DNA from 3 places in the Psychromonas saccharinae genome. Region 1 is predicted to be linked to each of the others. Evidence: predicted binding sites of a transcription regulator. Region 1 holds the regulator's gene; each other region holds the start of a gene.
The links. The regulator sigma-54, encoded in region 1, starts transcription at its own class of promoters, with help from an activator protein. The targets are predictions, from matches to a motif close to GTTGGCACGNNNNTNGNNT.

Region 1 (3,220 bases):
CTGAATTAATAGCAAAAGGCTTAGTAAAAAGTTATAAAGGTCGTACCGTTGTTAATGGCGTTAGTATTACCGTGAAAACCGGTGAAATTGTAGGATTACTTGGTCCAAATGGAGCAGGTAAAACAACATCTTTTTATATGGTTGTTGGCCTAGTAAAACAAAATGCAGGCACTATTTTTTTAGACCATGAAGATCTTTCTAACCAACCAATGCACATTCGTGCACAAAAAGGGATTGGTTATTTACCGCAAGAAGCATCTATTTTTAGACGTTTAACGGTAACTGAAAATATCATGGGCATTTTACAAATGCGTAAAGAGTTATCACAAGCGGAGCGCCTAGAGAAACTAGAAATGTTACTCGAAGAGTTTCATATAACCCATATACGTAGTAATAAAGGAATGAGTTTATCGGGCGGAGAGCGTCGCCGTGTAGAAATTGCACGAGCATTAGCAACTGAACCCAAATTTATCCTTTTAGATGAACCCTTTGCAGGGGTTGATCCTATTTCAGTTATTGATATTAAAAATATTATTCAACAGCTTAGGGATAGAGGTTTAGGCGTACTAATCACAGATCATAATGTACGTGAAACACTGGATGTTTGCCAACACTCATATATTGTTAGCCATGGTGAAATTATTGCAATTGGAACCCAAGATGAAATCTTAGCAAATGATCAAGTTAAACAGGTTTATTTAGGCAATGAATTCACACTCTAAGCTAACAATGGTTGAATAGGAGGAAAAAATATTTTGATGAAACAAGGGTTACAATTGAAGATGGGTCAGCAACTCGCCATGACTCCTCAATTACAGCAAGCAATTAAATTATTACAACTTTCTACACTCGATTTGCAGCAAGAGATCCAAAATGCGCTCGACGAAAACCCACTACTTGAACAAGATGACAAAACAAGCAGTGAAGAAGCACATAAAGAACAAGACAGTAGTCAAATTGATACTTCGGAAGCAATCACAAAGCAAGAATTTTCTGACGATCTTCCTGCGGAAACTGATTGGGAAGAATCCTATAGCCCAGTTCCAACGACCTCCGTTGCTTCAGGTGGTGCAAGCTATGAAGGTGAAGATACAGTTTATCAAGGTGAATCATCAAATACATTACAAGACCACTTACTGTGGCAAATGGAACTAACACCTTTTTCTGAAACTGATCAACTTATTGCGACTTCTATTATCGACTCGATTGATGAATCAGGTTATTTAACAAGTACGTGTGAATCTATTTTAGAAAGCTTAAGTGTTGATATTGAAGATCTTGAACTTGATGAAATTCAAGTTGTATTAAAACGTATTCAACATTTTGATCCGATTGGTGTTGCAGCCCGTTCCACCCAAGAGTGTTTACAAATTCAACTTCAACATTTAGCCCCCGATACTGAATGGCTAGCCGAAGCGCAAATGGTATTAGAGTGCCATATGGATTTATTGGCAAATCGCGATTACCGCACATTGGCTAGAAAAACAAAATTAAAAGAAGCGCAACTTGCTGAAGTTATGCGTTTAATTCAAAGTTTAGAGCCTCGTCCTGGCAATCAAATTGAAGAATCACATGCACAATATATTGTCCCCGATGTTTACGTAAAAAAAATAGCAGGACAATGGCGTGTTTCATTAAATCCAGACTGTGATCCAAACCTATCGGTCAACACCCAATACGCTAATTTATGTAAAGGTAATATTAGTAAAAGTGATTCACAATTTATTAAGGGCCACTTACAAGAAGCAAAATGGTTTATTAAAAGCTTAGAAAGTCGTAATGAAACACTCTTAAAAGTGTCTAATTGTATTGTTCAACAACAACAAGCCTTTTTTGAATACGGCGATGAAGCAATGAAACCAATGGTATTAAATGATGTTGCCTTTGCAGTAGACATGCACGAATCGACTATTTCTCGTGTAACTACGCAGAAGTTTATGCATACACCAAGAGGTATTTATGAACTTAAATTCTTCTTTTCTAGCCACGTTGCAACAGAAAGTGGTGGTGAATGTTCATCAACAGCTATTCGCGCTTTAATTAAAAAGCTCGTCAGTGCAGAACTAACAACAAAACCTTTAAGTGATAATAAAATAAGTAAATTACTTGAGGAACAAGGTATAAAAGTAGCGCGTCGTACGATTGCAAAATACCGAGAGTCGTTAGGTATCCCACCTTCTAATCAACGAAAACAATTACTCTAACAACTTTAATTCGATGTTCACTTATGTATTAAAAGCGAGGTGAACACGAATAAAATTAAATAATTCAGTGATATCCTAGCGTTATCCATAAAGTTTTCTCTACAGGTTGTTAAATTTTTAATTAATATTAAAAAAATGAGTATTTCTTGATACGTATTTACCTGTAAACTGCTAAACTTTCGCGCTTCTTAATATCGCAGCTAAAGTAGATTAAAATATGAAAATATCGACCCTATTAACTAAAGACTCTGTATTTAGTCAAGTACGTTGTACCAGTAAAAAATCTGCACTCGAAATAATCAGTCATATTGCAGCGGAAAAACTGGATATCGATGCACAGAGACTTTTTAATGATCTCATTAGTCGCGAAAAAATTGGTTCTACGGGCGTAGGCTCGGGTATTGCAATTCCGCACGTAAAAATTGACAGCAGCTTACCTGCGACAGCAGTTTTTATACAATGTGAAACACCTATTGATTATGATTCCTATGACGGTAACAAAGTGGATATACTGTTCGCGATATTCGTTCCTGAAGATCGCTGTCAGGAATATTTAGCAACATTGTCAGAGATCAGTCAAAAGCTCTTAAATAAGACATTTTTAAAGCAATTAAGAACCGCTGAAAGCGCTGAAACACTGTTTGAATTATTACAGGCTGAATAATCTACATAGTTTACTTAAATTAATTTATTAAATTGTAATTATTAGTTTTAACAACTTGAATTTCAAAAGAAAAAAGTACAGGATGTGGTAGTTAGTTTTTATGGCTAACACACATCTATTTTATAGAGATAAAATAATAATTATGTAATAAAATAAGTATAAATTGGAGTTATGATGAAACTCGTCGTTATTAGTGGACGCTCTGGATCAGGTAAAACGATAGCGCTTCACGTACTTGAAGATTTAGGTTATAACTGCATCGATGGTGTACCCTTCCAACTTCTCGAACAATTAATTGATACTGTTTCTGAAAAAAACAATAAAGTCGCCATCACCTTAGACATCCGTAACC
Region 2 (3,220 bases), 1.9 Mb from region 1:
GGTACCATGAGATAAAACAATCTCATCGGAGAGAACACCATCCATACGCATTCTAAATGTGTCATTATCATCATTAATGGTCAAATTATTGACTTTCGTCCCAGTTAAAGTTCCCTGCGTGGCTAATTGACTAACTTCAACAGAATATGATCCAGGTTTAGTTAAACTATTGCTTTTATCAAAACCAATAAGTGAGTCACTCGCAACACCCGCAGCGGTAAAAAAGTTCGCCACGCTTTTCATATCATTCTGCATTGCGTTATTGAATTTAAGATTATCTAACTCTAGGGTACCATCACGTGCCGTTAAAATACCAAGATCAGCAAAACTATGTATAGAGCCACCGATATGGTCAACCTGAGCATTTAACACGCCTCGTAAAAGACTTTGTATACTACGAATGGTCGTGTCACCATTAAGAATACCATTTTCAGCACCTTGGCCATTAAATGCAGTTAGCTCATTCATTTTACTAATCATGCTATTGTAATTATCAACAAAACCATTCAGTTGTTCTTCAACTTTACTGGTATCTTTACTGATATTAAGGCTAACTTTCTTACCTGGCTGGGTTTCTCCGTGTAAATTAAGGGTTACACCTTCAATTACATTTGTTATTTCGTTACTAGGACGACTAATCGTAATACCATTCATCACGACTTTTGCATCTTGAGCAGCTGAAGTTTGTTCGCTATTTTTTGTGTCAGCACTATAAATAAAGCTTGATAATCCAGCACTGTCAGTATTATTACCATCATCATCAGTAACCGTTAACTCAATGGCACTTTGCTGTCCAGTTTCCTTACTCGACAATACCAAACGGTAGTCACTGCCATCATTAATAATAGAAGCGCTGACGCTATAATCACCTTCGTTAATCGCATCGCGTAATCCCGTTAAAGAATTATTACTACTGTCTATTGTTATTGTTTCTATCGGTTTATCCGCGTTAACTGAAAAGTTATTTTTAGTTACCCCTTCTTCGTCGGTCGTCGTACCATAACTACCAAAACGGAAAGAAATTTCACCGGTCCCAATCGGGTCATTTACACTTGAAAAAGTATTCGCAGCAGAGACTAGAGTATGCGCTTGAGCTAACTGCTTGACTTCAAACTCCCAATTACCCGTTTCAGCACCAACACCTAATTCAGTATCAAGAATATCAGTATCGCTACTCACTGCACTTGCCGCTGAAAATGTAGATGTTTTTGTAAGTTCACTATAGGAAGATTTGAATGAAGATAATTCGCTATTAATCATGCCGTAAGCAGATATTTTAGCCGTAGCAGTCGCTGTAGATTTAGTTATTTTAGCCATAGCAGGATCTTTTTCAGCACCAACAATCGCACTCACGATATTGTTAATTTCTAAACCAGATCCTAAACCAGTCGACTTAATTGATGACATAACGATTCCCAACAAAATCTCAATTTTTACAATAAAGTAAAAATTAGATATGAATTACAATTGAAACGAGCTTTAAATAAAGCAAAAACTACGCCAACACTCCGCTAATAAAATAAAGGTAAATAATTGAAATATAAAATTACTTAGCTTTGTTTTATCCTAGTGATTATTGCTATTAATTTTACACCCAACAATTAACTCGCTTTCTTTATAAATAAAATAAATCTATACCTCCATACTTAATATTAGACTTCATCATCAAATAATGTCCCATTTACATCGTCCATCTTTTTACGAATAACTAATAACTCTTCAGATGGTATTTGACGAATCACCTCATCAGTTTCAAGATCCATAACCGATATAATTGGCTCACCAAGATCTTCATCAACCCGAAAAGATAAGTTTCGTTCCATGCTTTGCATAAAAGCATTAACTTCTTCTACCGCTGCATCCACTTCTTTAGATGGTAATTCTTTAACTTCTTGCTCGGCTTTATCTACGCTAGCAAGTTCTTTATTAACTGGCAGTGTATTCACTACATCTGCTTTTCCTGGTATTAACTTGGGTAATGATAGTGATATATTTAAATCTGACATATAGCCTCCAATTTACATCTTAATCATAGCAAAAAAGCCCCCTACTACGAGGGAGCTATTGATATTACTGTTTAGCGAGCACCCTTGAAAAATTAACCAAGAAGTGAAAGTACACTTTGTGAAGATGCATTTGCTTGCGCTAACATCGATGTACCTGCTTGTTGTAAGATTTGTGATTTGCTCATTTTAGATGTTTCTGCCGCAAAGTCTGCATCTTGAATTCGAGAGTTTGCTGCCGATGTATTTTGTGATACATTTTCTAAGTTAGAAATTGTTGAACCTAAACGGTTTTGAATCGCACCAAGATTAGCTCGAGAATCAGAAATCTTATTCAATGCGTCATCAATACGGTCAATACTATTTTGTGCATTTGCTGAAGTAGCAACACTTAAACCAGTTCCAACTGCAGCTGAACTTCCGCCTTGGTCAGTCATACCTAATTTATCTAAGGCTGTTTCTTTTGCGCCTTGGCTAATTGCATCACTTGTTACAACAACATCTTTACCGTTGTCACCTGTTAATGTAATTTGACCACCCGTTGTTTCGTCGGTCACCGCACTACCCGCTGCATCAGATAAACCAGCAGAAGCTTGAATGTTAATATCAGAACCAGACTGAGAAGTTAATACCAACTCACCGGTATCGGCATCAGCACTTGCAACAACCCCTTGTAAACCTGTTGAATTAATCGCACTTACAACATCATCAAGTGATGCAGCACCCGTTAAGTCAACCGCTGCACCATTAATACTTAGGTCAGCTAGTGTGCCTGGTTCAGCTGAATAAGAAACTTCAGTTTTAGCCGATGCAGTAACACCTGTTTCACCTGATATTTCATTAATCGCAAAGGCTTTGTCAGCAGCAGAAGTACCTGAAACCGCACCTAAATCAACACCATTTATTTTAATTTGGTCATTTGCACTAATAGCCGGTAATGTTTCATCAATTTCACTACCTTTGATTGAAGATGAACCAACACCTTCATTAAAACCGAAGTCTTGTACTGCTCCAGCACTTGCTGTTGCTGAAGTCCCCTGTGAAATTTCAATCTCAGCACCATCAGAGCTTGTTAATGCAACCATACCTTTATAAGTATCTTCTGTTAAACCAATTGCAGATGCATCGTTATTACCAGCGCCAGCATTACCAATAACAATGTCTTCACCAGTATCATTACTTAATACTAATCCACCATCACTATTTAACGCTGCAGT
Region 3 (3,220 bases), 1.8 Mb from region 1:
CAACAAGCGAAATACGAGTTATCTCTTCAAGAGTCCAAAATTCTACAATTAAGTATGGGTGGCACGCCTAATATTTGGGACGCTTATTTACAAAATTGTTTAAGTATCGTGACCGATAAATTTACTGGATATGGTTTTAATGCTGAAGTATTAAGTCGTGAACAAATCAACCGCGCTTTAATAGAGCGTACATTAGATATTGCATTTGCGTTTGATCCCTTAAAAGTTGATGAATTAGAATGTAAAAAAATTGCAAATTTAAGATTAGTACTCGTTTCGACAACGGTATGTAATGTGGAAACTGCCTTGTTAGAAAAATATGTTTATGTTGATTGGGGGACGGCTTTTTCTTTAGAGCATGGGCATCGTCATCCTCAAAAAACGGCCCCTTTTCTAAGAACATCTACCGGCCGAATTGCATTAGATTTTATCTTAGAAAAAGGAGGGAGTGCTTACTTACCCGTTTCACTTGTTGAGCCATTTTTGAATTCAGGTCAATTACAATTAGTTGAAAATAGCTTGAATTGGGATCGTCCTATTTATTTGAGTTATCGTAAAAAAAGTACGTCAATCGAAGCCATTAATGCTGTTGCCGCACTTATACCTCAAATCGATCCATTGACTGCCTATAGTTTAGTCAAAGCCGGAGAGTCTTAGCTTAAGGCTAGGCGATCTTTTTGGCTTTTATATTTTTCATACCAAAGTACCATAAATTGTTCTGTGATCGTTTGTTCCAATGGATGTGCTTCTTCCGTTGGGCAGAATATGGTAATTGAGGCTACTTGAAAGTTAGTGTCTGTCGTATGAATATAAACAAATGGATCCGTCGATGTGGCTTCGATCTCTAGTCGCTTACTGATTAAGTTAGAATAGCGAGATGCAACATCTTGAAAGGGACTGATTAATTCATTAATAACATCAATAATGGGTTGTTTAAGTTCAAATAAGTTAACTTCATCACTGCGGTAAATCGAGAAACTATGCATCACATAACGGCGCATAAAGTTAAGGTTAATGACCGATTTAGTAAGCAATTCACTGTTCATAATAGAGATAGATTTACCTGTATAGGCATAACCATTTTCTAGATCAACTTCCAGTAAGCGAATTTTTATCCAATCGATATCTGCTACTTCCCCACAATGATGGTTAATTTCAATCCAGTCACCAACACGAAAAGAACGGTTTGTAACCCAGGAAATAAAGCCTAAAAAACATTGTAATAGCTCTTTGGTTGCAATCACAATCGCAACGGTAAATGCCGCAACGGAAATAGCAAAGTTTTGTAGTTCTGATAACCAAACAACTGCAATACCGATTGCTAATGCTAAATTACATAAATTTCGAACAACGCTGATCCAGTTTTTATGACGTTCTTCTAACTGTTGCTTATTATGCCGAATAAAAAAAATCCAGATATTTTTAAGCACCCAAACCCCGACGATTAAACAGAGCGTGAAGATTATTTTAGGGGAGATGGAAATGTCGGCAATTAGCATGTTTGTACTCATTAAATTAGGTTAATACATATCATATAAAAATGCGCGGCATTATATACGGACTAGCACAATTATCATCATAAATAGATGTAAAACATCGTTATTAAATCTAATTAATAATTCGTCATGAATAGATGTTATTACTAGGCAATTTATTGCCACGTTGATGCGATTAATAAAGGACTTATTTCTGACTTTAAAATCAGATTGTCACTACAAGAGCATACTAATGAATAGCAATGAATACAAATTGATCGCATCGAAGAAGTTGGGAGGTATGTTGGATTTAATAGGGTGGTTCATATTGATTTATTATTTTATTTCATAAGGTTAGTTAAATAATTTAATGCGTTGTTAAATTGTTTTTTTGTATTAATTAGTCGTTTTTATAGTGATTTTATAAAAAACTAAAGGCGTAAACTTAAAAGTGGCAAGATTTATGCTTTATTTATATTAAAATGAAATTAGTCAAAAACACTGAGTAAAGTGGCAATGTGTATAAGTCCGTTAGGCCGATGAAGATACACCACTGCATATAAACAACACTTAATTAGCTCGATTATTTTCACTATAAACTAATACTTATTATTAAGTGATTAATTACCAGAGGTAGGTCTTAAATGAAAAAATTACTGTTATTGGTGGCAGCATTATTTATTTTGCAAGGGTGCAAAATTATCCTACCTAAAAAAGAAGTGAAACAAGAAACCGTTGTCGACCCCGATAGTGACTACCTTTATTATTATATTGCGCATTCTTATAGTCGTGCTGTTCGTGGCGAAAAAGGTATTGTTAAAGATGCTGTCTCCGGTATACAAACTGAATCAAGCACCTATGGGCATTTGTATACCTATAATGGTGAAAAGTCTGTTATTTTAACTGAGATTGTCAGTAAAATGGCGGATCAATTATTATATAACTTTCCTCGAAAACATTATAACGAAACCATTGCATTAACTTCTATGGTGGATCTAAATGACCTTAAAGAAACAAATTGGCTAGGACAAACTATTTCTGAGCAGTTTATTCATGAGTTGCATATCCGTAAGTTACCCGTTATCGATTTTAAACTAACGGGCAATATTCAAGTCACGAATGAAGGTGAATTTGCATTAACGCGAGATTGGAAAAAGTTAAATAAAAACGTCAATGTTCAACGAATCCTGACCGGAACGATGTCTCGAAATGAAGAAGGCATTATGATTAATGTGCGTATTGTTAATGCAAACTCAAATATTGTTGAATCGACCAGTAGTGCTTTTATCCCACATAATATATTTATGGGAGGCCAATATGATTACCGTAATAAAAAATACTATTCGAGAGACAGCGCGTTAAGCAATCAAGGCAAATCACAGGTTCAATTAGTCCGATAATCGATAACACAGATTGTTTTACAGATTCTGAATCAGGAGATATAAGGATGCAATTAGGTTTTTATTTAAAAGTAGCTTTGGTTTTATCATTTAGTACAACATTGATGTCATGCACAAAATTAAACAATGGTGAAGGGTTGATTAGTATGTCAGAAACTACCCCCGTTGTTGAAAAAAAAGAAAAACTAGTGTCGCTAGGGTATGCATCAATTAGTGCCCAAAGAGGTAGCACCTTTGACTTACAAATGTTAAATGCTATTAAAGTATCTAAATTAGAAGCTTATAAAGAAATGGCTGAGCAACTTTTTGGGGTATTGGTTAAAGCTGAAAATAATATTGATGGTG

Region 2: a site for sigma-54 is predicted at 1,487-1,505, ahead of fliD (flagellar filament capping protein FliD). Genes of this name have one in related genera too.
Region 3: a site for sigma-54 is predicted at 1,926-1,944, ahead of ACR30L_RS06030 (FlgO family outer membrane protein). Genes of this name have one in related genera too.

Annotation. Positions count from the first base shown of each region.
Region 1 covers NZ_CP195153.1:3,189,547-3,192,766, forward strand. Annotated here, with positions in the region: gene lptB (LPS export ABC transporter ATP-binding protein) at 1-722, shown strand, start outside; gene ACR30L_RS14295 (RNA polymerase factor sigma-54) at 759-2,204, shown strand; gene ptsN (PTS IIA-like nitrogen regulatory protein PtsN) at 2,422-2,868, shown strand; gene rapZ (RNase adapter RapZ) at 3,043-3,220, shown strand, end outside.
Region 2 covers NZ_CP195153.1:1,284,539-1,287,758, reverse strand. Annotated here, with positions in the region: gene fliD (flagellar filament capping protein FliD) at 1-1,407, opposite strand, end outside; gene ACR30L_RS05720 (flagellar protein FlaG) at 1,653-2,006, opposite strand; gene ACR30L_RS05715 (flagellin) at 2,099-3,220, opposite strand, start outside.
Region 3 covers NZ_CP195153.1:1,352,947-1,356,166, forward strand. Annotated here, with positions in the region: gene ACR30L_RS06020 (LysR family transcriptional regulator) at 1-657, shown strand, start outside; gene ACR30L_RS06025 (mechanosensitive ion channel family protein) at 654-1,499, opposite strand; gene ACR30L_RS06030 (FlgO family outer membrane protein) at 2,120-2,875, shown strand; gene ACR30L_RS06035 (LPP20 family lipoprotein) at 2,923-3,220, shown strand, end outside.